3 regions of the Methyloligella solikamskensis genome follow, and region 3 is predicted to be linked to each of the others. Evidence: predicted binding sites of a transcription regulator. Region 3 holds the regulator's gene; each other region holds the start of a gene.
The links. Region 3 encodes LexA, which represses DNA repair genes until DNA is damaged. Its sites were predicted from a motif close to TGTTCNNNNTGTGTTCNG; they were not measured.
Positions count from the first base shown of each region.

Region 1: ACFQ2F_RS14980 (PA0069 family radical SAM protein) is a predicted target of LexA. The motif match lies at 7,133-7,150, and genes of this name have one in related genera.
Region 2: ACFQ2F_RS04765 (ImuA family protein) is a predicted target of LexA. The motif match lies at 3,126-3,143, and genes of this name have one in related genera.

Region 1 is NZ_JBHTJO010000002.1:402,704-412,319, forward strand. It holds gene smc (chromosome segregation protein SMC) at 1-377, opposite strand, end outside; gene ACFQ2F_RS14945 (DsbA family protein) at 439-1,116, opposite strand; gene ACFQ2F_RS14950 (DsbA family protein) at 1,124-1,867, opposite strand; gene ACFQ2F_RS14955 (DUF721 domain-containing protein) at 1,938-2,567, opposite strand; gene mutY (A/G-specific adenine glycosylase) at 2,724-3,776, shown strand; gene ACFQ2F_RS14965 (hypothetical protein) at 3,794-4,015, opposite strand; gene ACFQ2F_RS14970 (site-specific DNA-methyltransferase) at 4,012-5,115, opposite strand; gene ACFQ2F_RS14975 (ribonuclease HII) at 5,212-5,883, opposite strand; gene ACFQ2F_RS14980 (PA0069 family radical SAM protein) at 5,986-7,110, opposite strand; gene ACFQ2F_RS14985 (TIGR04283 family arsenosugar biosynthesis glycosyltransferase) at 7,224-7,913, shown strand; gene ACFQ2F_RS14990 (TIGR04282 family arsenosugar biosynthesis glycosyltransferase) at 7,940-8,563, shown strand; gene ACFQ2F_RS14995 (DUF4242 domain-containing protein) at 8,575-8,856, opposite strand; gene ACFQ2F_RS15000 (TetR/AcrR family transcriptional regulator) at 8,944-9,510, opposite strand.
Region 2 is NZ_JBHTJO010000001.1:988,197-997,812, reverse strand. It holds gene ACFQ2F_RS04790 (NUDIX domain-containing protein) at 1-150, opposite strand, end outside; gene ACFQ2F_RS04785 (hypothetical protein) at 282-470, opposite strand; gene ACFQ2F_RS04780 (peroxiredoxin) at 647-1,282, opposite strand; gene ACFQ2F_RS04775 (type 1 glutamine amidotransferase domain-containing protein) at 1,535-2,101, opposite strand; gene ACFQ2F_RS04770 (L,D-transpeptidase) at 2,351-2,950, opposite strand; gene ACFQ2F_RS04765 (ImuA family protein) at 3,162-4,055, shown strand; gene ACFQ2F_RS04760 (Y-family DNA polymerase) at 3,970-5,559, shown strand; gene ACFQ2F_RS04755 (error-prone DNA polymerase) at 5,556-9,335, shown strand; gene ggt (gamma-glutamyltransferase) at 9,385-9,616, shown strand, end outside.
Region 3 is NZ_JBHTJO010000001.1:1,845,906-1,855,521, reverse strand. It holds gene ACFQ2F_RS09035 (ComEC/Rec2 family competence protein) at 1-1,273, shown strand, start outside; gene lexA (transcriptional repressor LexA) at 1,284-1,985, opposite strand; gene ACFQ2F_RS09025 (molybdopterin molybdotransferase MoeA) at 2,208-3,416, opposite strand; gene moaC (cyclic pyranopterin monophosphate synthase MoaC) at 3,416-3,916, opposite strand; gene trpC (indole-3-glycerol phosphate synthase TrpC) at 3,913-4,722, opposite strand; gene trpD (anthranilate phosphoribosyltransferase) at 4,727-5,794, opposite strand; gene ACFQ2F_RS09005 (anthranilate synthase component II) at 5,784-6,404, opposite strand; gene ACFQ2F_RS09000 (SixA phosphatase family protein) at 6,498-7,037, opposite strand; gene trpE (anthranilate synthase component I) at 7,078-8,643, opposite strand; gene ACFQ2F_RS08990 (SurA N-terminal domain-containing protein) at 8,640-9,616, opposite strand, start outside.

The DNA of each region.
Region 1 (9,616 bases), on a different contig from region 3:
TCCCGGGCGCGCACGTCGCGGCCATTCACACGGTAGGCGGACCCCGCCTCGCGCTCGATGCGGCGCGTGACTTCGAGGTCGTCGCTGTCGTTGAACTCGGCGGGGGCCGTGCGGTTTGAATTGTCGATGAAAAGGGTGACTTCAGCGGAATTGCGCTGCGGGCGGCTTTGGGAGCCGGCGAAGATCACGTCCTCCATATTCGAGCCGCGCATGCTCTTATACGAGGTCTCGCCCATGGCCCAGCGCAGCGCTTCCAGGAGATTGGATTTGCCGCAGCCATTCGGACCCACCACGCCCGTCAGCCCCTTCTCGATGATGAGTTCGGTCGGCTCGACGAAGGATTTGAATCCCAGAAGGCGGAGGCGGTTGATCTTCAAAGCTGCTCGACCCTTCAGCTGTTGCGCGAACCAGCGCTTAGGCCATTCCTGAGACGGAGCGTCAAGCCGCGCCGCCCGTTTGTCCCCGCGATTCGATCATCCGCTTGATCTCGTCATAGGTGACGGTTCCTTGGGCCTTCTGGCCGTTGACGAAGAAGGTCGGCGTACCCTTCACCCCCAAGCGCCGTCCTCGCTGCTTTTGCTCGTCTAGCGCGTCGATCATGCTTTGATTCGCAAGGCAGTTGTCAAACTGCGCCCGGGTCATACCAACGCGTTTCGCGACGCCGTAGATGGCGTCGAGCCGCACCTCCTGGGAAACCCATTCCCGCTGGTTGTTCAGGAACAGCCCATAGAGCTGGAAATACTTATCCGCCGGCGCGCAGCGATTGATGATCGCCGCATTGCCCGCCGAGCGCCCGATGGGGAATTCCCGCACCACGTAACGGACCTTGCCCGTGTCGATATAGTTGCGCTTCAGCTTGGGAAAGACGTTCTGGTGGAACGCCCGGCAATGGGGGCAGGTGAGGGAGGCGTATTCGATCACCGTGACGGGCGCGTTCGCGCGGCCCAGAGCCCGGTCGCCCAGCGGGCCGGGCTTGGTCACGTCGTCGGCCGTCTCGCTCACCTCCGAGCTGCCGGGGCCTGCACCGCCGCACCCGGCGAGCGCAGGCGCCAAAGCGAGACTTAAGACGATCAGGCAGGCGACCCGCCTCAACTGGTGCGCCGCACCGCCAACCATCAAATCGTTATTCCGCGGGGGCGGACTCCGTCTTGTCGTCGGCGCCGGCATGCTCTTCTTCGAGGATCGCGTCGAAATCCTCCAGCTCATGCTCGCGGCCGAGCTTCTTGCCGTCGATGAAGAAGCTGGGGGTGGAGTTCACGCCGAACTCCGAGGAGGCGCGGGCGCGCATCTTGACGATGTTCTGATAGAGCTCCTCGTCGGCCATGCACTCGTCGAAGCTCTCCTTGGAGAAGCCCGCCTGGCGCGCGATGCCCAGCAGCTTGTCCATGGCCTCGGGCTCGTCCCGCACCGCCCAGCTCTGCTGGGTCTCGAAGAGGGCGGAGGTGAGCGCCATGCGCTTCTCCGGTCCGGCGCAGCGCGCCAGCATGGAAGCCCGCGCCGCCAGGATATCCAGCGGGAACTCCCGGAAGATGAACTTCACCTTGCCGGTGTCGATGTACTTCTCTTTGACCTTCGGGAAGGTCTCGGTGTGGAAGTGAGCGCAGTGGGGGCAGGTCATGGAGGCGTATTCGATGATGGTGACGGGCGCGTCTTCGTCGCCGATCACCACATCGTCCAGCGGGCCGCCATCCAGCAGCTCCGACATGGGCACGTCGGCATCGGCGCGGCTCGCCGCCTGAGTTTCGGTCTGGTCGCCCATGCCGAGAAAATAGACGCCGCCAGCGATCACGATCGCCACGACCGCCACCGCGGCCGCGATCACCAGGCCTTTGCTTCCGGTGCTGTGGGATTTGGGTGTTTCCGCCACGTCTCTACTCCGCTGTTCGAGCTGTCATTAAGGCATTTGGTTAAGGCAAGAGAGCGGCGAAAGCCAGCCCTCAAACGTCACGCTTTCTTGAGCGTTTCGCCGCCGTGCCGAGCCGCACCAGCGCTTCGCGCAAAGGCTCGTCGGTGATGTCGGCCTCTTGCGGCAGGACGCTGGGGTCAGGCGGCAGGGGCGCGGGCGGCTGGGGCCGGACGAGCCTGCCCACCGGCGCCTGCTTGATGCGCATCTCCACCACGGCGCGGTAGCCGAAGAAGCTGTTCACCCGCTCCATGATCTGCCGCGCCTTGTACTGCACCTCGATGGAGCGAGGTCCGTCGACCCGCAGAACGAGGGTGGCGCCTTCGGGACGCTTCCGGGCCTGTTTGGGCTCGTCATCCGGCGCCTCCCGGGGCTGGCGCGGCCAGATCAGCCGGTCGGGCTTGGTGAATTTCGCGGTGCTGCCGCCCACGATGCTGGCCCATTGCTCCAGGAGCGCCATGGTGGTGAAGCCGCGGGCGCGCGCCGCCGGCGCCAGGGTCTGGGCCGCAAGCCCGCCGACAGGCTTCAGCCCTTGCGTCCGCCGCTTGGGCGCCGACGCATAGCGCTGATTGCTCGTCTGCTGGGTATTGTTGTCGCCGGCCATGTTCGCGTCTTGATGGGTCGCATCTACTTCGCCGCGCTTCTGGATGCTCTTGGGGATCATCCGCCGCGGCGCCTTGCCTTCATGGCCGCGCAGCCTACACCATCGGGAGCGGCGTGACGAAGCCGCGAGATGTGCGATTAGGAGTTTTCCCTTTTGCCCGGAATTCAGGATGCAGAGCAGACGGCGAAAGCCGACGCAACAAAGGCCGATGGTGCAATGGCGGCCAAGCTGCTCGCCTGGTACGATCGGGAAGGGCGCACACTGCCTTGGCGCATTCGGCCCGGAGCTGAAGAGACGCCCGATCCTTATAAGGTCTGGCTCAGCGAGGTGATGCTGCAGCAGACCACCGTGAAGGCGGTGCTGCCGCGCTACGGACGCTTCCTGGGCCGCTGGCCGCGGGTGGAAGACCTGGCAGCCGCTCCCTTGGGCGACGTGCTCGCCGAATGGGCCGGCCTCGGCTACTACGCCCGCGCCCGCAACCTGCATGCCTGCGCTCGCGTCGTCGCGGAAGAGCACTGCGGCGAATTCCCGTCGACCGAAGCGGGGCTTAAGAAGCTGCCGGGTATCGGCGACTACACGGCCGCCGCCATCGCTTCCATCGCCTTCAATGAGCCGGCAACCCCGGTCGACGGCAATATCGAGCGGGTCATGGCGCGGCTCTTCGCCCTGAAGACGCCGCTCCCCGAAGCCAAGCCGGAGATCAAGGCCATGGCGGCGAGCCTGACGCCGCCGGATCGCCCAGGCGATTTCGCGCAAGCGCTGATGGATCTCGGGGCCCAGATCTGCACGCCCAAGCGCCCGGCTTGCGGCCTATGCCCCATCCGGCCCGATTGCGAAGGCTTGGCGGAAGGTCTGGCGGAGGTGCTGCCCTACAAGGCGGAGAAGGCCGAGCGACCGACCCGGCTGGGGACGGCATTTCTGGGCGTTCGCGCCGATGGCGCCGTGCTCCTGCGCGAGCGACCGCCGAAAGGGCTATTGGGAGGAATGCTGGAAGTGCCGTCGACCCCGTGGGGGCCGAAGGATGCGGCTGAGCCTCTGGCGTTTGCGCCCTTAGAGGCGGATTGGCGGATGACGGTCGGGTTGGTGGAGCACACCTTCACCCATTTCCACCTGAAACTTCAGGTCTATGCCGCTGCGGTGCCTGAAGACGCCACTCTATCGGAGGCGGCGGAGCCGGAGCGCTGCCGCTGGGTGGCCCGGCGGGATCTTGCGAGCGCGGCACTCCCCAGCGTTATGCGCAAAGTGCTCCGCCAAGGCCTAGGTGAGTAGAGGAGGCGGCCGCCGATCTACTCGGCCGCGATGACCTGGGGCTGCCTCGGCGCTTGTGCAACGCGCTTCGGCGCAACGTTCTGAGGCATCAAGCTCTCGGGCAGGCGATAGGCACGCGCCGGCTTCATGGGGGCTTCTGCCGCCTTGCGGGCCTCAGACGGCTCGGGCAGCTTGGCCACCGGCGGAATCCAGAATTTTTTGCGGCGTTCCTCGGTCAGCCGCGAGCGGAACAGCTTCATGATGTTGCCTCCAATTGGCGCCGCGCGACATCGCGCAAGCTATCGATCGGGGTGAGCGTCCCTTCCTTCTCCACATGCCAGAAGGTCCAGCCGTTGCAGGCCGCGGACCCTTGGACCTGGGCGCCCATTTTGTGAATCGAGCCCTGCGCACCCTCCACGGCGATGCTGCCGTCGGCGCGCACACGGGCCTCGTACTGGGCCCGGTTGTCGTAAAGAACGGTGCCGGGCGAGATCAGCCCGAGCTCCACCAGGGAGCCGAAGGGGATGCGCTGTTCCTGGCGCTTGCCCTGCATGACCTTCATGGCGTCATCGCCGAGCGGCTCGATCTCGGCCAGGCGCTTGCGGGCGATACGCGCGTAATCGGGGTCGCGCTCGATGCCGATGTAATGGCGGCCGAGCTTCTTGGCAGCGGCGGCCGTCGTGCCGCTGCCGGAGAACGGGTCGAGGACGACATCGCCTTCGTTGGAGGAGGCGAGGATCACCCGGCCGAGCAGGGCTTCGGGCTTCTGGGTCGGATGGGCCTTCTTGCCGGTCTCTTCCTTCAGGCGCTCAGGGCCGGAGCAGATCGGCAGCAGCCAGTCGGAGCGCATCTGAAGATCGTCGTTCAGCGCCTTCATCGCCTCGTAGTTGAAACGGTAGCGGCTCTTCTGGCTCTTGGCCGCCCAGATCAGCGTCTCATGGGCGTTGGTGAAGCGGCGACCGCGGAAATTCGGCATCGGGTTGGTCTTGCGCCAGATCACGTCGTTCAGGATCCAGAAGCCGAGATCCTGGAGCCGCACGCCGAGGCGGAAGATGTTGTGGTAGCTGCCGATCACCCAAAGGGCGCCGTCGTCTTTCAGGACGCGGCGGCACTGGGCCAGCCAGTCGTCGGTGAACTGATCGTAGTTCTCGAAGCTGGCGAACTTGTCCCAAGCGTCGTCGACACCGTCGACCTTGGAGTTGTTCGGACGGAGCAGGTCTTTCTGGAGCTGCAGGTTATAGGGCGGATCGGCGAAGATCAGATCGACGGAGCGATCCGGAAGCTCTGCCAGTTCTGCCACGCAATCGCCGAGAATGATGCTATCGATCGGGAGCGAAGCCCCCGCCTTTTCCTTGAGCATGACCGCCTCCGAAGACGCTGAAACAAACAGTCGGAGCGCCCCGGCAAATCGGCCGCGGCGATAGATCAAACTTGAGGAAAGTTGGTAAAGACCCTGTTAACCGAGCTGAAGCTCTGGCGTTTCGGCGACGCCGAGGGCCTTTTCGATGGGGCTGAAGGAGCGGCGGTGATGCAGGCAAACGCCGTGCTTTTGGATGGCTTCGGCGTGCTCACGCGTGCCATAGCCCTTGTTCCGCTCCCAGCCGTATTTCCGATAGCGCTTTGAGAGTTTCACCATCATCCGGTCGCGGGTGACCTTGGCGACGATGGAGGCGGCCGCGATGGAGACGGAGATTCCGTCGCCCCCGACCACGGGCCGGGCAGGGCAGGGGAAGCGCTTCGGCTTGATGTTGCCGTCGATGAGGGCTGCGACCGCGGGCGCTTCCATCTCCCGGAAGGACCGCCGCATGGCCCACAGGCTCGCCTGGAGGATGTTGTCCCGGTCGATCCGCTTCACATGGCCGATCGCGATGCCGACGATGGCCGACGCCATGATCTCCTCGAAACGCTCCTCCCGCTCTTTTTCGGTGAGCTTCTTGGAGTCGTTGAGGCCTTCAGGGATGCGGTCGGGATTGAGGATGACGGACGCGGCGACAACCGGCCCGGCCCAGGGGCCGCGTCCGGCTTCGTCGAGCCCCGCAACCGGCCCCTTGTGCTTATCCATGAGATCGGCCTCCAGCACGAAGCTGGGTGCGTCGGGCAGAAAGGCCGATTCGAAGAGCGCATCCATGGAGCCGACTTTTGCGCTCCGGATGCGCGCTTGCAATCCCCCTCAACGGAGGGTCGCCCCGACAATGTGGAAAAGCGTGCGGCCTGAAGCTCAGCCGTCAGCCTAAAACAGCCGCATCTGCTGGCCCTGCAGCACGGGAGGCTCGAACAGATCCGTTCGCAGCTTCGCCTTGTCCTTGTTCAGGCCGAGACGCTGTACCGCCATCTCGAAGCGCCGGCCGATCATCCAGGCGTAAGGCCCGGTGCCTTCCATGCGTTCGCCCCATTTGGCGTCGTAGAGCTTCCCGCCCCGGGACTGACGCATGAGCGACAGCACCTTCTCCGCCCGGTCCGGGCAGTTCGCCTCAAGCCATTCGGTGAACAGATCGGCGATCTCAAGCGGAAGCCGGAGCAGCACGTAGCCGGCTTCCGTCGCGCCTGCGACCGAGGCCCGCTCAAGGATGCGCTCCATCTCCATATCCGTAAGCCCCGGCATCACCGGCGCAACCATGACGGAAGTGGGAATGCTCGCCTCGTTCAGCGCGGCGATCGTCTCCAGCCGCTTCTCAGGCGCCGCCGCCCGGGGCTCCATGGCCCGGGACAGCTTGCGGTCCAGCGTGGTGACGGAAAGCGCCACCTTGGCAAGCCCGCGCTTCGCCATGGAGGAGAGAATGTCGATATCCCGCAGCACAAGGGACGACTTGGTGACGATGGCGACCGGATGGTTCGCCTCGTCCAGCACCTGCAGGATGTCCCGCATGAGCGCGTATTGCCGGTCGATAGGCTGGTAGGGGTCCGTGTTGGTGCCGATGGCGATGGTCGCGGGCTTGTATTTCGCATGCGCCAACTCGCGCTTCAGCTGCTCCGCCGCGTTCACCTTGGCGAACAGCCGCGTCTCGAAATCGAGCCCCGGCGATAGGCCCATGAAGGCGTGGGTCGGCCGCGCGAAGCAATAGACACAGCCATGCTCGCAGCCGCGATACGGGTTGATGGAGCGGTCGAAACCGATATCCGGGGAATCGTTCCGGGTGATGACGGTCTTCGCCCGGATTTCCTGAACCTGGGTAGAGAGCGCTTCCAGCTCGCCGACAGAGCCCCAACCGTCGTCCGCCGGCTGATAGGCGATCGGCTCGAACCGGCCCGACCGGTTGGTCAGCGCACCGCGGCCGCGGCGGCGCTCCGCGGCGACGCCTCCCGCTTCAAGCGGGAAGCTCTCATGCTTCTCAGGCTTTCTAAGGTCCACGCTCATGGCTCCTATATAGGTCTCACTTTGGAACAAATCAAGAACATTGACGCAATATCGTCTTGAGCCAGCGACGCGGAACGGATTGCCGCTCGCAGACTAAACGCTATAGTCCCGCCATGATTTCCATAGTTATCCCCAGCTTTAATGCGGGAAGGACGCTGGTCCCGACCCTGAACGCGCTGATTCCCGGCGCGGTTGAGGGGCTGGTGCGCGAGGCCATCCTGGCCGATGGCGGCTCCACGGACGGGACGCTGGACATCGCCGAGGCCGCAGGGATGGAGATCGTGAAGGCCGAGCGGGGCCGGGGCACCCAGCTGCGCGCCGGCGCCGCCCGCGCGAAAGCCGACTGGCTCCTCTTTCTTCACGCCGATACGGAGCTCGACCAGACTTGGCTGGACCACGCCGTCCACTTCATGTCCCGCGTCGATCGCGGCGAGCGGGCGCCCGCGGCCGCCACCTTTCGCTTTGCCCTGGACGATGATGGGCTCATGCCCTGGCTGCTGGAGAAGCTTGTGGCGCTCCGCTTCATGATCTTCCGCCTGCCGTACGGCGATCAGGGCCTGCTGATCCCGCGCAGGCTCTATGAAGAGCTCGGCGGGTTCGAGAACGTGCCGCTCATGGAAGATGTCGCCCTGGTTCGGAAGCTGAAGCGGAACCAACTGGTGATGCTGAAGGCGCGGGCCGTGACCAGCGCGGAGCGCTATCGCAGTGAGGGCTATATCCTGCGTGGCCTCCGCAATCTCTTCTGCATGCTGCTCTATACGTTCCGCGTGCCGCCTCGGGTGCTCGCCCGGCTCTACGGCTAGGCCTGCGCGGCGCGGATATGCCAGGCGTGCGACCCACCCTCATCCTCATGGCCAGAACGCCAAAGCTGGGGCGGGGGAAGCGCCGCCTGGCGGCCGAGATCGGCCATGTGGCGGCATCTCGTTTCTATCGAACTTGTCTTGAAACGACCCTGCGCCGGCTCGGAGCGGACCCCCGCTGGCGGCTGTTGATCGCCGTGACGCCGGATGCCGATTGGCGGGCGCCATGCTGGCAGCGTTTTGCCGCCGAATGCGGTGCCGCCCTCAAGCCCCAAGGGCAGGGCGATTTGGGAACCCGGATGCATCGGCTGCTGTGTGATGAGGGGACGCCGTCGCTTCTCATGGGCAGCGATATCCCAGGCGTCGTGCCCAAAGACATAGCCGGCGCCTTCAAGACCCTCGCTGGCGCAGATGCGGTGTTCGGTCCGGCGGAAGATGGTGGCTTCTGGCTCGTCGGGATGAAGCGGCCGAAACGGCTTCAGCCTTTCGAGAACGTCCGCTGGTCGAGCCGCTATACGCTCACCGACACCCTGGAAAATTTCCGGGGAACGGAGGTCGGCTTCGCTCCGCTGCTGGCCGATGTGGACACCGAGGCGGCCTATCTCCGGCTGCGGCGAGGAGCGGAGCGGCTGGTGCCGCCCCGCCGTCTTTGATCTCGCCGTGGCTACTGGGCCGTCGTCGGATCGATCATGGTCTTCACTTCGGTGACCTTCGTGGCCGGAAAGCCGGAGAGCTCCGCATGCTTTTTGATCGCGTCCTCGTCCTTCGCCAGATAGACGCAGAAAGTCTTGTCATCTGCGACATAGCTCTCGACCCACTGGATGTCCTCCGCGCCGATCTTGCAGAGCGCATCGTTGGACGTGTTGGCAGCGCCCGAAAGCTCGTCGCCGTCCATTTTACCGACACCGGGAATGTCCCGCTCGATGATGTATTTCTTCAAAGCCATGCTGTTTCCTCCTTGCTGGTTTGAGTCTTGTCGTCGCCAACCTTCTAGTTGGTAGGGTAAAAAGTCAAAAAATATCGAGGCGAGAAATCACGCCTCGATGGTCCGGAGCACCGAGTCGATCGCCGGCTTGATGGTGGCCGGATCCTTCAGCGCCCAAGCGACGAGGCTGGCGCCCTCCAAAGTGCTGAGGATGAGGGTGGCCGTCTGCTTCGGCTTCAGGTCGGATCTCAGCTCGCCGGCCTTCTTGCCGTCGCGGATCACGCCCTGCAGCCAGTCGAGATGCAGCTCGAAGAACTCCTTCACGCGCTCCTGCAGGGATTCCGGCAGCACGTAGGCTTCCGCCGAGAGGGCCCCGCAAAGGGGCATCATGCCGCCCTCCATGCTTTCCACGAAGAACTCCGAGTAGCGGCTCAGCCTACTCGTGGCCGTCGCCTCCGTCGCGACGATGGCATCCAGCGCGGCGCGGAAATCGCCCAGATAGCTGTCGATCAGCGAAGCGCCCAGCGCTTCCTTGGTGGGAAAATGGTGATGGATGGAGGCTTTCCGGATACCGACCTTCTCGGCGAGATCCGCATAGCTGAAGGCCGCATAGCCGCGCGTGCGCAGCAGCGTCTCCGTCTCTTTCAGCAAAAGCTCTCGCGTTCCAAGCGCCATGGGCCACCTTCCGCAGCGGACAACGGGTGCTATCCGCTATTGTTATTATCTGCCTACCAGATGGTAGGCGATCGTCAACTTGCAAGATCGACGCAGGAACAGCCGT
Region 2 (9,616 bases), 860 kb from region 3:
GCCGTCTTCCACCGTCTCGCCGATATCGACGAAGCCGCCGGGCAGCGCATACTCTCCCTTATACGGCGGATTTCCGCGGCGGATCAGCAGCACGCGGCCCTGTGCATCAAGGATCACGCAATCTGTGGTGAGAGCGGGTGTGGCGGGCATTCCCATGACAATAGCCATTTCAGAGCGGCCGTGACCCGTCAATACGAGATGGCGCGGAGCCTCGCCCGCGCCGGCTTCGGACAAAAATAAAGCCCGCCAAAGGGGCGAGCCGATCCGATGTTTTGATAAGCTTAGCGGTCTTCGCGAGAGGCGAGATGCCTCGCTTCCTTCAAAGCCATGCCGAGAAGGTAGGCGAGAAAATCGAGCCCGGCGCCCCTCGTGGCTTCGATCATCGGGACCAAGCCGTCGGCGACCTCGGCTGCGGCCTGCCGCGACTCCTCGCTGCGCCCCGGTGTTTCGGGCTGTTTGGAATTCGCCATGCCGCCCCTTGATCTCGTACGCGGCCTCTTGGCGGGCCGCCCCCCAATAACGGATTAATCCGTACACACGCTTTTCTACGTGCTGGGAGGCGGCATGCCAAACGAATTCTCAAGCAACGCGAACCGCAAAGCCTTTGCTCGGATAAGGACTTGGAAGCCGCGGAGCCTATGGGGCTTTAACGTTTCGGGGCTGGGACGTAGCGCAGATAGGGTTTTTCTTCACGCCACCCTTCCGGATATTTCTTCTTTGCGTCCTCGTTCGACACGGCCGGCACGATGATGACCTCTTCGCCATTCTTCCAGTTGGCCGGCGTGGCAACCTGATGCTCCGCCGTCAGCTGCAGGGAATCGATGACGCGAAGAACCTCGTCGAAATTCCGGCCCGTGCTGGCGGGATAGTTCAGAGTCAGCTTAATCTTCTTGTCCGGCCCAATGACGAAGACCGAGCGCACGGTCAGCGTGTCGGAGGCGTTTGGATGGATCATCCCATAGAGATTCGCCACCTTCCGCTCAGGGTCGGCGATCAGCGGGAAATTCACCGCCGCGCCCTGGGTCTCCTCGATATCCTTCGACCACTCCTCATGGGCGTCGAGCGGATCCACGCTGAGACCGATCGCCTTCACGTTGCGCCGGTCGAACTCCGGCTTCAGTTTCGCCGTGGCGCCGAGCTCGGTGGTGCAGACCGGCGTGAAGTTCTTCGGGTGCGAGAATAGAACGCCCCAGGAATCGCCGAGCCATTCGTGAAACTTGATCGGCCCTTCCGTCGTCTGGGCTTCGAAATCGGGGGCAGTATCGCCAATCTGTAGAGCCATCGTAATCTCCAACTGAAATGTTCGGCCGGTCCGTGAGAACGGGCCCGACCTTGGTCTTGCATGGGATGTAGAAATCGACAGGGCAGGCTTTCAATCGCCGCCTGCAAAAAAGCAATTTGTTTCCGCCAAGAGCTCATCCCGCATAGGGCGGATGCTCTCTATGTAGCAATCGCGCGACAGAACCGCTAATGCGGCAGAGGCGCCGATGGCCGGAGAGCGATATCTCCGGCCATCTGAGTGTGAAGTCTGGACTTACGCTGCCTGGCGCTTCTGGTGACGACCCTCGAGGACTTCCTCGATGATCTTGTCGCAGAAGGCCGGCAGGTCGTCCGGATTGCGGCTGGTGACCAGCGCCTGATGCACGGCGACCTTCTTGTCCACCCACTTCGCGCCGGCGTTTTTCACGTCCGTCGCCATGGAGTGATACGAGGTCATCTCGCGGCCTTCCACCACGCCGGCTTCGATCAGCACCCACGGCGCATGGCAGATCGCAGCAAGCGTCTTCTGGGTGTTGAAGAAGTCGCGCACGAAGGTCACGGCCGTCTCGTTGGCGCGCAGGAGATCCGGGTTGATCTGGCCGCCGGGGATGACGAGTGCGGCATAGTCTTCGACCTTGGCCTCGTCCACTGTCTTGTCGACGGAGAGCGTGTTGCCGGACCAGTCCTTGCCCTTCCAGCCTTTGATCTCGCCCTTCTCAAGCGAAATGATCTCGATCTCGGCGCCGGCTTCTTCCAGCGTCTCTTTCGGCACCATCAGCTCCGACTCTTCGTAGCCGTCGGTGGCCAGGATGGCGATTTTCTTTCCGGTCAGCTCGTTCATGAGAAACCTCCTTGGAAAACAACATTTCTCAGGCGTTCTTGGGAGGCTAAACGCATGGCCGCCGCGCTTTGTTCGGCAAGTTATCGGGCAAGCGGGCGCGCCCCATCGACGCAAGACCGAAGATAAGATGGGCGAGATCGCACGAAGCGGAGGAGGCACAAAAAAAGGCCGCCCGGGTGCGAACCGGACGGCCTTCCGACCTTTACAAGGTCTACGGCTGGGGGGCCGGAAACTTTTCAGCCTGGGCGCTTAGCCTTGAGCGAAGCGCTGCCAGGTCACCACGACTTTGGCCCCGATCGGCACCCGCTGATACAGGTCGATCACGTCGCGGTTATACATTCGGATGCAGCCATGGGAGACCTCCTGGCCGACGGTCCAGGGCGCGTCCGTTCCATGGATGCGATAGAGGCTGTCGCCGAGATACATGGCCCGCGGACCTAAAGGATTGCGCGGATGGCCGCCCGGCACATAGGCCGGCAGCGCCGGATTTTCCCGCCGCATGTCCGCCGTCGGCGTCCAGCCCGGATTCACCTTCTTGGCCGTCACATGCATGACGCCCTGCCAGCGGGCATGGGCCATGGGCGCGCCGATCGGGTAGGAGATCGCCCGCGCATTGGGAAGCACGTAGTAGAGCTTCCGGTCGGCGAAGGAGACCAGGATGGTGCCGGGGTCGACCCGCGGCGTGAAGGAAACCAGCCTTGCCCCGGATGTCGCCTGAGTCGCGCGCGGATTATCCGGCTGGAAGATGCCGCCAAGGATGCCGGCATAGGCGAAGGCCGAAGATGAGCTCGCACACAGGGCGAGCAGCGCGACGCCAGTGAGCGCCGCACGGGAGAAGACGATACGCATAACAAAACCCCGTCTTTAAACGCCCACTGTCTTGCCACGATTTTGGTTTCCAGCCGGTTAAAGCCGTCTCCCTTCTGAGCAGAATCTGACTTTTGGGGCGTGGGAGGCGTCCAAATTGGGGTTTTCTTGTGCTGGCCCTTTGAGAGCCTGATTGACTCCCGCCCCGACTCGACTGTAGAACAAAATAGGAACATTCGTTCGGAGTTGTCCCATGGCCCACAACCCAGACGGCGCAGAGAGGTCGAGCGTCACGTCGGCTGGCGTTGCCGAAGCAGGCGGGCGGGAGAAACACCTGATTGAGCGGCTGCGGTCCCTCATTCGCAAGCTCGAGCAGGTGCCCGTGTCCTTCCATCACCACCCCCCCGCGACGGATGCGGAAGCCGCACCGTCCGCCTGCTTCTCATCTTCTCTTGTTGGCACCGAAGCACAGGATGAGGCGGCTTTTCCGCCGCTCCACCGCCTGGGCGAGCCGGGGCTCCATGAGCTGAAGCCGGACCGCTATGGCGACACCCCTGCCGCGCTTGGCTTCGCCCTCGGCGTCTTACGCTGCCAGGTGCGGGACGTCGAAGACGACGCGCCGCTTCTCTGGTGCCTCACCGAGAGCCAGCTGAAGGAGTGGGGGGCGCCCTACGCCCCCGGCCTGCTCGGCTTCGGCCTCGACCCCGCCCGGCTTCTCATCGTTCGGGTGAGGAATGCCACCGACGCCGCCTGGACCTTGGAGGAAGGGCTGAAGAGCGGCGCGCTGGCCGGACTTTTGGGTCAGGCGGAGATCGACAAGCCGGTCATGGCACGGCGCTTGGGGCTCGCTGCCAAGCAAGGCGGCCTCCCCTGCCTCCTCCTGTCGGATCACCGGCAAGCGAGCCTGCCCGGCAGCCTCACCCGCTGGCGCATCGCACCGTCTTTGAGCGGCCCCGAACCGTTCGACAAGCAAAGCCCCGGCCCGCCCCGCTGGCGTCTCACCCTGGAGCGGGCGAACAGAGAGCCCCCCGGACGAAGCTGGATCTTGGAATGGAACCGTCATGCGTATGATTTCCGTCTGGCTGCCCCACTGGCCGATCGAGCGGCTGAAGCGGGAACTGACCAGAAGCGCCGCTCCTCAAGCTGAGCGGCAGCACCAAATCGAGACCATAGAACGCCACCCCTTCGCACTTGTCGGCAGCGAGGGGCAGAAACTGCTCATCACCGCCCTGAACGCACCTGCGGAGCGGGCCGGCTTGAGCGAGGGCCAGGCCCTGACCGACGCCCGCGCGATTTATCCGCAGTTGCTCACCGCACCCGCCACGCTCGAAAGAGATGCCGAGGCGCTTCTGGCCCTCGCTCGCTGGGCGGAACGTTTCAGCCCTTGGCGCAACACCGACGGCACCGACGGGCTCTGGCTGGATGCCACCGGAATCGCCCATCTCTTCGGCGGCGAACAGGCGCTGCTGCAAAGCATGGAACGCGCCTTCGTCCGGCTGGGCCTGACCGTCCATCTCGCCATCGCAGACAGCCTGGGCACCGCTTGGGCCTGCGCACGGTTCGGACGCGAACCTCTCTCCGTCGTACCCCCCGGCAAACAGGAAACCGCTCTTAGTGCCCTTCCCGTGGAAGGCTTGCGTCTGAGCGATGACGCGGCCCGTCTCCTGCGGCGCTTAGGGCTGAAGCGCATCGGCCAGCTCTACGATTTGCCCCGAACGAGCCTGAAACGCCGCTTCGCCTCCCGCGAGATCGCAGACGCCGTGCTGCGCCGTCTCGACCAGGCGCTAGGCCGCCACGACGAGCGCGCCATACCCCTCCTGAAGGACCCGCCGCAGACGGCCCATCTCTCTTTTCCGGAACCGCTCATCACCCATGAGGGAATCGTCGCCGCGCTCGCCACCCTCGCCGATGAGCTGTGCGGAAACCTGGCCGACGCCCATCTCGGCATGCGGCGGGTCGCCTTCCGCCTCACCCGGGCCGATGGCGGAGCCTCTATCGTCCGCGCCGGCTTCAGCGCGCCCTGCCGGGAGGCGCATCATCTCTGCGACCTGCTGGAGAAAAAGCTGGAAGGTCTCGATCTCGGCTTCGGCATCGACACGCTTCACCTCACCGCCTTCGCCCTGGAATCCCTGACGCCCCATCAGACGGCCCTCACCAAAGATACGGGCCGCGCGGCGCTGGCACCCCTGGCCGACCGGCTGACGAACCGGTTGGGTCCCCGCGCCGTGCGCCGGCTGGAGCCTCGCCAGAGCCATCTGCCCGAGCGAGCCCAGCGTGCACGATCCCTCAGCGCCAAGCCCGTTCCGAATAAGCCAATCCCGAAAGTGCAGGAGGTCCTGCGCGTGCTCAAAGCCAAGCCGCCACGCCCGGCTCTCTTTCTTCGCAAGCCCGAGCCGCTCCAGGTTCTGGCGGAAATCCCCGAAGGTCCGCCAGCCCGCTTCACCTGGCGCCGGGTCACCCGCCGCATCGTGAAGGCCGAAGGCCCCGAACGCATCGCCCCGGAATGGTGGCGCCTACAGCTTCCGAAAACTCGCGACTATTACCGCGTCGAGGATGAAGACGGCCGCCGCTACTGGGTCTATCGCGAAGGCCTCTATCAGGAGAGCGAGGACGGGGACCCCGCCTGGTATCTGCAGGGTGTGTTCCAGTGACACCCCGCTATGCCGCCTTGGACGTCACCAGCAATTTCTCGTTTCTGGAGGGCGGCTCCCATCCCGAAGAGCTGGTCGCCACGGCCAAGGCTCTGGGTCTCGATGCCATCGCCATCGCCGACCGCAACACCCTGGCCGGCGTCGCCCGCGGCCACCTCGCCGCACGGGAAATCGGCATGCGCTTCATCGTCGGCGCCCGGCTCGATCTTCAGGACGCGCCGAGCCTGCTCGCCTACCCGACCGACCGCGCTGCGTACGGCCGTCTCTGCCGTCTGCTCACCCTGGGCCAGCGCCGCGCCGAGAAGGGCGACTGCATTCTTTCTCTGGAGGATGTGGCGGAACTCGCCGAAGGGCTGATCTTCATCGCTCTCCCGCCGGAGAATCTGGTGTTCGACGATGCACACGACACCAAGCCCCCCGCTCCCCCGCGCGCAGAGATCCTGCGCTTTCCCGGCAACACAGATCTCCCTCTCCCCTCGGGGGAGAGGGGCGGGGTGAGGGGGGACCTACCCATCGATTCTTCATCCCCCTCACCCGGCGCTTGCAGCGCCGACCTCTCCCCGACGGGGAGAGGTTATGACGCTCTATCGGTCGAATCGGGCGATGACACGTCATCGAAAGCCGACTTCCCCGCCCAGCTCCGCCGCCTCAAGCAAGCACTCCCCGCACCTCTCTATCTCGCCGCGCGCCACACCTACGCGGGCCACGACCGCGCGCGCATCGCGGCTCTCGCAAAGCTCGGACAAGAGGCCGGCACCCCCATCGTCGCCAGCACTGGCGCGCTCTATCACGCCGCCCATCGCCGCCCGCTCCAGGACGTGCTCACCTGCATCCGCGAGAAATGCATCATCTCGGAAGCCGGCTTCCATCTGCGCGCCAATGCCGAGCGCCATCTGAAAACCGCGGCGGAGATGGCCCGCCTGTTTAAAGGCCATGAAGACGCTCTGGCCCGCTCCATCGAGATCGCGGATCGCTGCCGCTTCTCCCTCGACGAGCTGAAATACGAATACCCGGACGAGCCGGTGCCCAAGGGCAAGACACCCCAATCCCATCTGGAAGAGCTGGCCTGGGCGGGCGCCCACTGGCGCTTCCCGGACGGCGTGCCGGACCGCATCCGTGTCTTGATCGAGAAAGAGCTGACCCTCATCGATCAGCTCCGCTACGCGCCCTACTTCCTCACAGTCCACGACATCGTCCATTTCGCGCGCAGCCGCGCTATCCTCTGCCAGGGGCGCGGAAGCGCGGCCAACTCCGTGGTCTGCTACTGCCTCGCCATCACCAATGTGAACCCGGCGGAGATCGACCTGCTGTTCGAGCGGTTCATCTCGCCGGAGCGCAACGAGCCCCCCGATATCGATGTCGATTTCGAGCATGAGCGCCGCGAGGAGGTGATCCAGTATATCTACGGCCGCTATGGGCGGGAGCGCGCCGGTCTCGCCGCCACGGTGATCTCCTATCGCGGCCGCTCCGCCATCCGCGAGGTCGGCAAGGCCATGGGCCTTTCCGAAGACACGGTCGCGGCGCTCTCCGGCACGGTCTGGGGTCTCTCAAATCGCGGGCTCCCCGAGGAGTATGTCCGCCAGGCCGGCCTCGACCCCGACGACCCGCTCCTCGCCCGCACCCTGGAGCTGACCCAGGAGCTCATCGGTTTCCCCCGGCACCTCTCCCAACATGTCGGCGGCTTCGTGCTCACCCGCGGGCCGCTTTGCGAGACCGTACCTATCGGCAACGGCGCCATGGCCGACCGCACATTCATCGAATGGGACAAGGACGATCTCGACGCGCTGGGCCTCATGAAGGTCGATGTGCTGGGGCTCGGCATGCTCACCTGTATCCGCAAATGTCTCAGCCTGCTGAAAACCCATTACGGCCGCGACCTGACGCTCGCCACCGTGCCCCGCGACGATCCGGCCACCTACGACATGCTCTGCCGCGCCGACTCTCTCGGCGTCTTTCAGGTGGAGAGCCGGGCCCAGATGAACATGCTGCCGCGGCTGAAGCCCCGCTGCTTCTACGATCTCGTCATCGAGGTCGCCATCGTCCGCCCCGGCCCAATTCAGGGCGACATGGTGCATCCATACCTGCGCCGCCGCTCCGGCGACGAGAAAGTCGAGTTCCCCTCGCCCGCGCCCGAGCACGGCCCCGAAGACGAACTCCATCAGGTGCTCGGCAAGACCATGGGCGTGCCGCTGTTTCAGGAGCAGGCCATGCGGCTTGCCATGGTGGCGGCCAAGTTTTCCTCCGAAGAAGCGAACGAGCTACGCCGCGCCATGGCCACCTTTCGCCGCCGCGGCACCATCGGCAAGTTGGAGCATAAGATGGTCTCCCGCATGACCGCGCGCGGCTATCCGCGGGATTTCGCCGAGCGCTGCTTCAACCAGATCAAGGGCTTCGGCGAATACGGCTTCCCCGAAAGCCATGCCGCCAGCTTCGCCCACCTCGTCTATGTCTCGTCCTGGCTGAAATGCCACTACCCGGCGGCCTTCGCCGCGGCGCTGCTGAATTCCCAGCCCATGGGCTTTTACGCCCCGGCCCAGATCGTCCGCTGCGCCCGCGAGCATGGTGTGGAAGCGCGCGAGGCCGACATCAATCACAGCCTCTGGGATTGCACATTGGAGCGGATCGAAGACGATGCGAATGACGCACCGCCTCACCCAAAACTCGGCTGTCATCCCGGCGAAAGCCGGGATCCAGTAACCACCCCCTTCGCCCTGCGCCTCGGCCTGCGCCAGATCGACGGCCTCAAGGAAGACGATGCACGCACCCTGGTGGCGAAACGCGACAACCGCCCGCCCGACAGCGAGCCTCATATCTTCGCGCCACCGGCGGCTCTCCTGCCGCCGGGCTCAGAGAGAGCAGAAAACGAGAAAACCCCCTACACCGACCTCCACAGTCTCTGGCGCCGCAGCGGTCTCTCCCGCGCCACCTTAGAGAGACTGGCCGGGGCGGACGCCATGCGTTCCTTGAGCCTCGACCGGCGCCAAGCCCTCTGGGCCGTGCGCGGGCTCCCAGAGACGGAAGCGCTTCCCCTTTTCCAGCATGCCGATGCGAAGGAGATGGGCGAAGAGCCGCAAGCGAAGCTGCCCGAGATGCCCCTGCCCGAGCATGTGGTGAACGACTACCGGTCTTTGCGTCTTTCCCTGAAGGCCCACCCCATGCAGTTCCTGCGCGACTATTTCGCCAAGCGCAGCGCCGCGACCTGCGCCGATCTCAAAACCGCCCGCGACGGAAGCCGCATTCATGTCGCCGGGGTCGTGCTCGTCCGCCAAAGGCCGGGCTCCGCCCAAGGCGTCGTCTTCATGACCATCGAAGACGAGACCGGGGTGGGCAACGCCGTCGTCTGGCCGAAGACCTTCGAGAGGTTCCGGCGTGAGGTCATGGGCTCCCGGCTCATCGTTATCCACGGCCGCATCCAGCGCCACGAGGACATCATTCATATCGTCTCCGAGCGGCTGGAAGACCGCAGTGATCTTTTGGGCCTGCTCTCCGAGGGCGGGCTGGAGGCCAACGACCTGTTGGCCAATGCCGACGAGGTCCGCCGCCCCGATCCCGGCTCCTGGCGCGGGACGAAGCTGGACAAGCGCAAACAGGAAGCCGTCTTCGACCTTCCCGTGGCACATGGCGATCACGTCAAACATGGCGGCGAGGATGCACGCGCCCGCGCCAAGGCGAGGACGGAAGAAAAACAGGACCGCTACAGCCGGCCCCACCCGCGTTGGCGCCCGAAGCATCCTAGGGCCGAACGCATCATCCCGAAATCGAGGGATTTTCACTAACAGCCCCGCAGCCGCTGGTACGGCAGCACAAAAGGCTTATCTTCGGGCCATGAAAAGAACGCTCACCTCTCTCCTTCTCACCTTCCTCCTTCTCTCCCCAGCCACCGCCCCCGCTCAAGACGCGGCTCAAAGCGACACGCGCCAGCCCGAGGCCGGAAGCGCCATCGCCACCAAGCCGCTTGTCAAAGCGAAGCACGAGATGGTGGTGGCCGCCCATCCGCTTGCCGCGGAAGCCGGCCTGAAGATGCTGGAGAAAGGCGGCAGCGCGATCGATGCGGGCA
Region 3 (9,616 bases):
CCTGCCCGCAATCGCCCTGCGTTTCCCGATCAAGAAATGGGCGGCCGTCGCGGCCCTCGCCGCCGCACTCTTCTATCTGGCGATCTCCGGCGCGGCCCTCCCCACAATCCGCGCCTGGATCATGATGAGCATCGTGCTGCTCGCGGTGATTCTCGACCGGCCCGCCATCACCATGCGCAACGTCGCGCTTGCCGCGCTGGCCATCCTGATCGTGGCGCCAGAATCCGTCTTCGATCCAAGCTTCGAGATGTCCTTCGCTGCCGTGATCGCGCTCGTGGCCATGTATGAGGCGATGGCGGGCCGCAAGCGGCCTCAAGCCCAGGATGTCAGTCGAACCTGGCGGATATTGCGTTACGGCTGGCTAGCCATCTGGGCCACGGCCGTCACCACCACCATCGCCGGCCTCGCCACCGCGCCCTTCGCCGCCTACCACTTCCACCGCGTCGCCTATTACGGGCTGGCGGCCAACCTCCTGGCTGCGCCCATCGTCGCCCTCGTGGTCATGCCCATGGCACTGCTCTCCGTCGTCGCCATGCCATTCCACCTAGAACACCTGCCGCTGCTTCTGATGGGCTACGGGCTCGACGCCATGGTCTGGGTCGGTACGACGGTCGCTAGCTGGCCCGGCGCCATCTCCATCGTCCCCAGCATGTCGGGCGTGAGCCTCGTCCTCATCGTCGCCGGCGGTCTCTGGCTCTGCCTCTGGCACGGCACCCTTCGCCAGGCGGGATGGGCAGCCATCGCACTCGGCCTCTTCGCAGCCGGCGCCGCGCCACGCCCCGATCTCTTGATCGAACGGGAAGGGGAGGCCATGGCAGTGCGGGGAGAGGACGGCCGGCTCGCGCTTCTACCGGACAGCCACAAGAACTACAGCGTCCACAAATGGCTGGAAGCGGATGGCGATGCCCGTGAGGCGTCGGAAGCCGCCAAGAATGACGCGTTCTCCTGTGATTCCCTCGGCTGCCTGACGGCTCTTGCCAAGCATCCCGTTGCCTTTCTCACGAGCCCAGGCGCGGCGGAAGAGGATTGCCGCCATGCGCAAATCCTGATTGCAAAGTTCTACGTGCCGAGAAGCTGCACCAGGCCGCCAATCCTAGTGGACCGACGATCTCTGAAAGAGAGGGGCGCTCACGCTCTCTATCTGGATGAAGAAACCATCCGCATTGAAACGGTGGCGCAGGCGCGCGGAAACCGGCCGTGGGCCGTGACCACACGAGCAACGGAGAGCGCGGCAGCAAAAACCGCCGCGATCGTCAAAATCAGCAGGAAATAGTCGGGAGAGGCTAGTAGCGGCGGATCAGGCCGACGAGACGGCCCTGCACGCGCACCCGGTCCGGACCGAAGATGCGGGTCTCGTAAGCCGGGTTAGCGGCCTCCAACGCGATGGAATCACCCCGGCGGCGCAGACGCTTCAACGTAGCTTCTTCCTCGTCCACCAGCGCCACGACGATATCGCCGTTATCGGCCGTGTCGGACCGGCGCACGATGATCGTATCACCTTCCAGAATGCCGGCCTCGATCATGGAATCGCCCTTCACCTCCAGAGCGTAATGTTCGCCCTTGGTAAGGATCTCCGGCGGCACGTCGATGGAGTGGCTGCGGTTCTGGATCGCCTCAATCGGCACACCCGCCGCGATCCGCCCCATGACGGGGACGGAGACGTTCTGCGGCTCGTCGGAATCGGCCAGCGCCGGCTTGCGGCCGAGGCTGCCTTCGATCACCGCCGGCGAAAAGCCGCGCTGACGCCCAGCACCCAACGGCTGGGGCATGGATTCGGGGAGCTTCAGGATCTCCAGCGCCCGCGCCCGATGGGGCAGGCGGCGCAGAAAGCCGCGCTCTTCCAAAGCGGTGATGAGCCGGTGAATGCCGGATTTGGAGCGGAGATCCAGCGCCTCCTTCATCTCGTCGAAGGAGGGCGGCACACCCGTCTCCTTCAGCCGCTCATGAATGAACATGAGGAGGTCTTTCTGTTTCGAAGTTAGCATATCCGCCCCTGAGAAAAATTCGGTCGCCCCAAACCTCTGCCTCACGATCGCGAGCCACGAGGTCTATGGACAAAGCATGAACAACACTACATGTTCTAGTTGTGTTCCGCAAGAGGCTCGGCGAAAAATCCAGGTGCCCCCGCGACACGCCATTCAGAATCTTCAGCTTTTGGGCTGATTCGGTTGCCGAGGCCTTAACGGAAGGCCTGCCGCCGCACGGGCTCAGAGATCAAGCGGCAGGATGGAGACGGTCTCGCCGCGCTCGGCCGCCGGCGCTTCGGGCGCCCGCACGATCAGGCAATCCGCCTTGGCGAAGGCCGCCATCAGGGAGCTGTCCTGGGAGGTTTGCGGCGAGACGAGCCGCTCGCCGGCCCCATTCCATTTCGAGGTGGCGCGGATGTAATGCTGGCGCGGCCCGTTCTCCTTCAGAGGCCCGGCCAGGATCGCCGTCTGGCGCACCGCGTCACGGTCTGGAAGCCCAAGCATCCGGGCCAGCATGGGCCGCAGAAAGACATGGGCACAGACCATGGCGGAGACGGGATTTCCGGGAAGGCCGAGAACTCGCTGCTTGCCGCGCGTACCGAAGATCAGCGGCTTGCCGGGCCGCATAGCGATCTTCCAGAAATCCAGTGTCATGCCTTCGGCTTGAAGCACCTGACCCACCAGATCCCGGTCGCCCACGGACGCACCGCCCACGGTCACGAGGATATCGGAATCTGCGGCAGCCGCGATCAGGCTGCTCAGACTGTCGGGCGTATCCTCCGCGATCCCCAGCATATCGGCCTCACCGCCAGCTGAGAGCACCAGAGCGCAAAGCCCGTAGGGCACCGAGGAGATGATCTGGTCCGGCGCGGGATCGAACCCCGGCGGCACCAACTCGTCGCCCGTCGCCAGGATCGAAACAATCGGCTTCTTCCGCACCTTGAGCGACGTGGTGTTGGCAGCGGCTGCGAGCATCATCTGCCGCGGGCCCATCAGGGCACCGGCCTCGAGTACCGTCTCGCCGCGATGGAAATCCTGACCATGCGGACGGATATGCCGGCCGGGCTCCGCCTCCCGGATCGTCACGCGGGCGGTATCCTTCTCGGCGTCCACATTCTCCTGGGGCACCACCGTATCGGCGCCGCGGGGTACCGGCGCACCCGTGAAGATGCGCACCGCTTGCCCGGCACCGACCGTGGCGGCATAGCCTTCGCCGGCGGCCGACTGGCCCACCAGCTTCAGCGTTGCCGGCAAGTCTTTCACATCGGCGCCGCGGACCGCATAGCCGTCCATGGCGGAGGAATCGAAAGGCGGCTGGGTGAGATTAGCGGTGACGGCCTCTGCGAGGACCCGGTCCCGGGCATGTCCCAGAGAGACGGTTTCGGCGGACAGGGGCTTGAGTCCCTTCACGACGCGTAAGAGCGCTTCCTCCACCGGCAGCAGGCTCATTACCGAGGCTCCGCCTCTGGCCCGGCGCGATAGTGGCCCGAGCGGCCCCCGGCCTTCTCAAGCACGCGTATGCCGGAAATCACCATGTCCCGGTCCACCGCCTTGCACATGTCGTAGACCGTGAGGCAGGCGACGGAGACCGCCGTGAGCGCTTCCATCTCGACCCCGGTCTTGCCGTCCACCTTGACCGTGGCCTGGACGTTGAGCTTGCCCTCTTCGCGCTGCGCGTCGAACTCCACGGCGACCTTATTGAGGGCCAGCGCGTGACAGAGCGGGATCAGCTCGTCGGTGCGCTTCGCCGCCATGATGCCGGCGATCCGCGCCGCGGCAAGAACGTCGCCCTTCTGGGCCTTGTCTTCGAGAATGAGATCGAGGGTCGAAGGCGCCATGGAGACATGGCCTTCGGCGACCGCCAGCCGGCTGGTGACGTCCTTGGCGGAGACATCCACCATGCGGACTTCGCCGCGATCATTGATATGGGTGAGGGAGGATGAGCTCATCGTCCTGCCTCCATTTCTTCCGACTTCAGGAGAGCCCGGGTCGCCGCCGTCACATCGTCGTGGCGCATCAGGCTTTCGCCCACCAGGAAGCAGCGAACGCCCGACCCCGCGAGCCGCTCCAGATCCGCATGCTTGCTCAACCCGCTCTCGGAGACCACCGTCCGATCCGCCGGCACCCGCGGCGCCAGACGCTCGGTGACCGAAAGCTTGGTCTCGAAGTTTTTCAGATCGCGATTGTTGATGCCGATGAGCGGAGCATCGAGCCGCAAGGCGCGAGTCAGCTCCGCCTCGTCATGCACCTCGACCAGCACGTCGAGATCGAAGGCCGCCGCGGTGCGGATCAGGGTCATCGCGGTCTCGTCGTCGACCGCCGCCATGATGATCAAAATGCAGTCCGCCCCCCAGGCGCGAGCTTCCGCCACCTGATAAGGATCGCACATGAAATCCTTGCGCAGGATCGGCAGGTCGACCGCCTCGCGCGCCGCCATGAGATAGTCCGGGCTGCCCTGAAAGGAGGGCCCGTCTGTCAGGACCGAGAGACACGCAGCGCCACCGGCTGCATAAGCGCATGCCAGCGCCGGCGGATCGAAATCCTCCCGGATGAGCCCCTTGGACGGGCTCGCCTTCTTGATCTCGGCTATCAGCCCGAAACCGTTCGCCGCGGCCTGCTTGAGACGTTCGGCAAAGGGACGGGGCGGGGGCGTCACCTCGGCTCGGCGGCACAGCGCATCGAAGGGCAGCGCAGCCTTCGCGGCTTCCACCTCCTCGCGCTTATACGCCATGATCTTCTGCAGGATATCGCCCATGGGCTCACGCGGTTGCGTCCGCGCCCTCCTGGCTGATCTCGACGAGCTTGTCGAGCACCGCCTTCGCCTTACCGCTGTCGATCGCCTCGGCCGCAAGCGTGACGCCGTCCCGCAAGGATTTCGCCTTGCCGCCCACCATCAGCGCCGCACCGGCGTTGAACAGGACGATATCACGGAAGGGGCCTTCCATGCCTTCCAGCACCGCCCGGATATGGGCCGCATTCGCCGCCGCGTCGCCCCCGAGCAGATCCTGGGGCTTGGCCTCGCGCAGGCCGGCATTCTTCGGCGATACGTTGAAGGTGGAGATCCGCCCCTGGTCCAGGGCCGCCACATGACTGACGGTCGTGGTGGTGAGCTCGTCCAGCCCGTCGCCGCCATGCACCACCCAGGCGCGCTTCACACCGAGACGGCCCAGCACTTCTGCGATCGGCTCGACCCATTCCTTCGCGTAGACCCCGATGAGTTGGAATTTCGTCTCCGCGGGGTTGGCCAGCGGCCCCAGCAGATTGAAGATCGTCCGCGTGCCCAGCTCTTTGCGCACCGGCCCCACATGGCGCATGGCGGCATGATGGGAAGGCGCGAACATGAAGCCCAGCCCCGCCTCTTCGATGCAGCGGGTGACTTGGTCCGGCTCCAGCTCGATATTCACGCCGAGTTCGGTCAGCACATCCGCCGAACCCGAGCGCGACGAGATAGACCGATTGCCGTGCTTGGCGACGGGGAGACCGGCCCCCGCCACGACAAAGGCCGCGCAGGTCGAGATGTTGTGGGTGCCTTTGGCGTCGCCGCCGGTGCCGCAGGTGTCGATGGCCCCTTCCGGTGCATGGACCTTACGCACCTTGGCCCGCAGAACCTTGGCCGCACCGGTGATCTCGTTGACCGCTTCGCCGCGCATCTTCAGCGCGATCAGGAACGCGCCGAGCTGAGCCGGCGTGGCGTCGCCCGCCATCACCAGCTCGAAGGCTTCCGTGGCTTCTCGTTCGGAAAGCTCATGGCCTGCGATCACCTTGGCGATCGCTTCGCGAAGATCGACGAGCGGAGGGCGGTCTGCGGCAGGGCCGCTAGACGGCACCGACCCGGCTCTCGGTTCCGTCGGTTTTTGCGCGCCGCTCGACCCGGGCGAGGTCGAGGAAGTTGGCGAGGAGCTGGTGGCCATGTTCTGAAGCGATGCTCTCAGGATGAAACTGTACGCCATGCACCGGGTGCGACTTGTGCTGCACCCCCATGATGATGCCGTCTTGGGTCTTCGCCGTCACCTCCAACGCATCGGGAAGGGTGTCGGGATCGATCATCAGCGAATGATAGCGGGTGGCGAAAAAATCCTGCGCCAGCCCGGAGAACACGCCGCGGTTCTCGTGATGCACCTTGGAAAGCTTGCCGTGCATCAGCTCCGGCGCGCCGACGACCTTGCCGCCATAGGCCTGACCGATCGCCTGATGCCCGAGGCACACGCCGAGGATCGGCACATCACCACCGGCCCGCTCGATCAGTTCCAGGCAGATGCCCGCCCGGTCCGGATCGCAAGGGCCCGGCGAGAGCACGATGGCAGCCGGGTTCTCGGCCAGCACCTCATCCACCGTCACCTTGTCGTTGCGATAGACGCGCGTGGGCGCGCCAAGCTCGCCAAGGAAATGGACGAGGTTGTAGGTGAAACTGTCGTAGTTATCGATCAGCGTGAGCATGGGCGTAGCTGTTATGCCCGCTCACCCGGAAGGTCAAGGAAACTAAGGCCTGCCGGGCTGGCGGATCTCCTCAAAAGTATCGCTTCCCATTATTTAGGGATCGATGGGCGAGGGGGTAAGCCCCAGATCCGCCGGCACCAGGAACAGGGACAACTCGCCGGCGCCGTAGCGGATATCGGCCCACTGGCCTTCGTTGAAGTCGACCACCAGAAGCCCGCAGGTGGGAAACTTCGCGCTCAAACGCTCCCGCGCATGGAGCGGTCCGCGCCCGATCAGGTCGTAGCCGAAGATTTGGAATCCGGGATTGTGGCCGATCAGCATGAGATGGCCGGTCTCCGGCATCTGCTCGCGGACGATGTCGAGAAGACTGTCGGGAGCGGCGTGATAGAGCCCCTCGCGGTATTCGACAGCCGGCGGCGGCTCCCAGCCCTCCGAGACGAGATCATAGGTCTCCCGGGTCCGGCGCGCCGTGGAGCAGAGAACGAGATCCGGAATCAAGTCGCGCTCCTCGATCGCCTCGCCCATGCGGGGCGCTGCCACCCGGCCGCGCGAGGACAGCGACCGGTCGACATCCGCAACCCCCGGATTCTTCCAGCTCGACTTTGCGTGCCGCAGAAGGCTCAGTCTCAACATGATGCGCTCCGGCAAATCCCAAAGCGGGATAGTGAGACGCTCAACCGCCGCGCCGGTCCCGCGCGGAGAAGCGTACAGCCTCTTCGGCCGCGCGGAATAGGGCTTTCGCCTTATTCACACATTCGGCCTGCTCGCGGTCCGGCACCGAATCCGCCACCAGCCCGGCGCCGGCCTGGACGTACATCTTGCCGTCCTTGATCACCGAGGTGCGCAGGACGATGCAGCTATCCATCTCGCCGTTGGCGGAGAAATAGCCCACGCAGCCCGCATATGGCCCGCGACGCTCGTCCTCCAACTCGTCTATGATCTGCATGGCCCGGACCTTGGGCGCACCGGAAACCGTGCCGGCCGGGAAGCCCGCCATCAGCGCATCGATCGCGTCGTGGCTCGGGTCGAGTTTGCCCTCCACGTTGGAAACGATGTGCATGACCTGGCTGTAGTATTCGAGAAAGAAGCTGTCGGTGACCGACACGGAGCCGACCTCGGAGACGCGCCCCACATCGTTCCGCCCGAGATCCAGCAGCATCAGATGCTCCGAACGCTCCTTGGCGTCGGCCAGCAGCTCTTCGGCCAAGGCCGCATCTTCTTCCGGCGTGGCCCCGCGCGGACGCGTTCCTGCGATCGGACGGATGGTGGCGACCCCGTCCCGCACCCGCACCAATATCTCGGGGCTCGAGCCGGCCACGGCGAAATCGCCGAAATTCAGAAAGTAGAGATAAGGCGAGGGGTTTACCCGCCGCAGTGCCCGGTAGAGCGAGAAAGGCGGCAGGGTGAAGGGCGCCTCGAAGCGCTGGCTCAGCACCACCTGAAAGATATCGCCGGCGGTGATGTAGTCCTTCGCCACCTCGACCTTCTTCATATAGGCCTCGGGCGCCGTCATGTGCTGCGGCGTCGGTGCTTCCGCAGTGCTTTCCAGCGGCGGCTGATGGGGCAGTGGGCTTTCCAGCTTGGCAAGCGCTTCGTCGAACCGGGCACGCGCCGCGTCATAGGCGGCTTGCGCAGTCTCGCCGGGAGCAGGGCGCACCGGCGTGATCAGGATCATCTCGTCCCGCACGGAATCGAAGATCACGATCAGCCGCGGCCGCACCATCAAGCTGGTGGGCAGATCCAGGGGATCGGGCTTGTCGTTGGGAAGATCCTCGATCAGCCGCACCGTGTCGTAGCCCATATAGCCGAACACGCCGGCCGCCATGGGCGGAAGCTGGTGGGGAAGATCGATCGCCGACTCTTTGAGCAGCGCACGCAAAGAGTCGAGCGGCGGCAGATCCTCAGGCGCGAACGCTGAAGCGTCGTCGTCCGGGGCGCGGTTCATCTCGGCCATGTCGGCCACAGCGCGCCAGATCAGATCGGGATCGCAGCCGATGATCGAGTACCGGCCGCGGGTCGCGCCGCCTTCCACCGATTCCAGCAGGAAGCTGTTCGGCCGCTCATGAGCAAGCTTGAGATAGGCGGAGACCGGCGTCTCGAGATCGGCGACGAGCTGGGTCCACACGACCTGCGCGTCACCCGCCTCATACGCCTTGCGAAACGCCTCGAAGCCGGGCTTTACCGTTTCCGCGCCACCATCCTCGGCTGCCTGTGCACCAGCGGCCGTGTCCGAACTCACTGCTGCTCGGCCCCCGTCAGCCGGTTGATGGCTTCCTGGTTGACGGTCACCTGATAGCGATCCTGAAGCGCGCCGAAATACTGGGACAGGATATCGTCGCTGACGAAGAGCTTGAGCTGACGCTCCAGCTCCGCCCGCGCAGGCCCATCCAGCTCCTTGGGCGCCATGACATCTTCCACCTGGAACAGGATACGCGATCCCTGGACGCCCGCTTCCGCCGAGCCATAGCCCTTCTCCGGCAGGGAGAAGGCCTGGGCGACCGCCTGGGGCAGCACGTTCAACGCCATGCCCGAGCGCTTCAAAGGCTGGGTGGTGACGACGTCCTCGTCATGCTCTTCGGCAATGTCGCCGAGGGTGGTCTCGCCAGACTTCAGCTCGTCCACCAGCTTCGAGGTGTATTCGGCGAGCCGCTTCTGGCGATCATCCTGCCGCCACATGCGGCCGACCTCGGTCTTCACCTCCTCGAAGGGGCGCACCCGCTGGGGCGTGACGTCGAGCACGTCGAACCAGACGAAGCCTTCGTCTCGCGCATCGACCGGATCGTTCTCGACCCCGACATCAGAGGCGAAGGCGCCTTCCAGAAGCTTCTCCTTCTGGGGCAGCTCCTTATCCACACCGGAGGCGGTGCGGCCCTGGACGTCGACCTTTTCTACCTCCTCGTAGGGAAGGTCGAGCTTCTCGGCGACTTCCTCCAGAGTGGCGCCAGAGGCGCGCTCGTCCTCGATCTTGTCGTGCATGTCGAGAATGGCGTTCTCCGCGCGGTCGGCGAGGATCTCCTTCTCGATCTCCGGCTTCACCTTCTCGAACTCCGATTCCTCGCCCGGAATGATATTGGTGACCTTCAGAAGCGCGATGGCGCCGAGCTTACCGGTGACCGGCTCGCTCACTTTGCCTTCCTCGAGCGAGAAGGCCGTCTCGGCCAATACGGGATCGACCATGCCGGTGCGGGTCAGCACGCCGAGATCGACGTCCT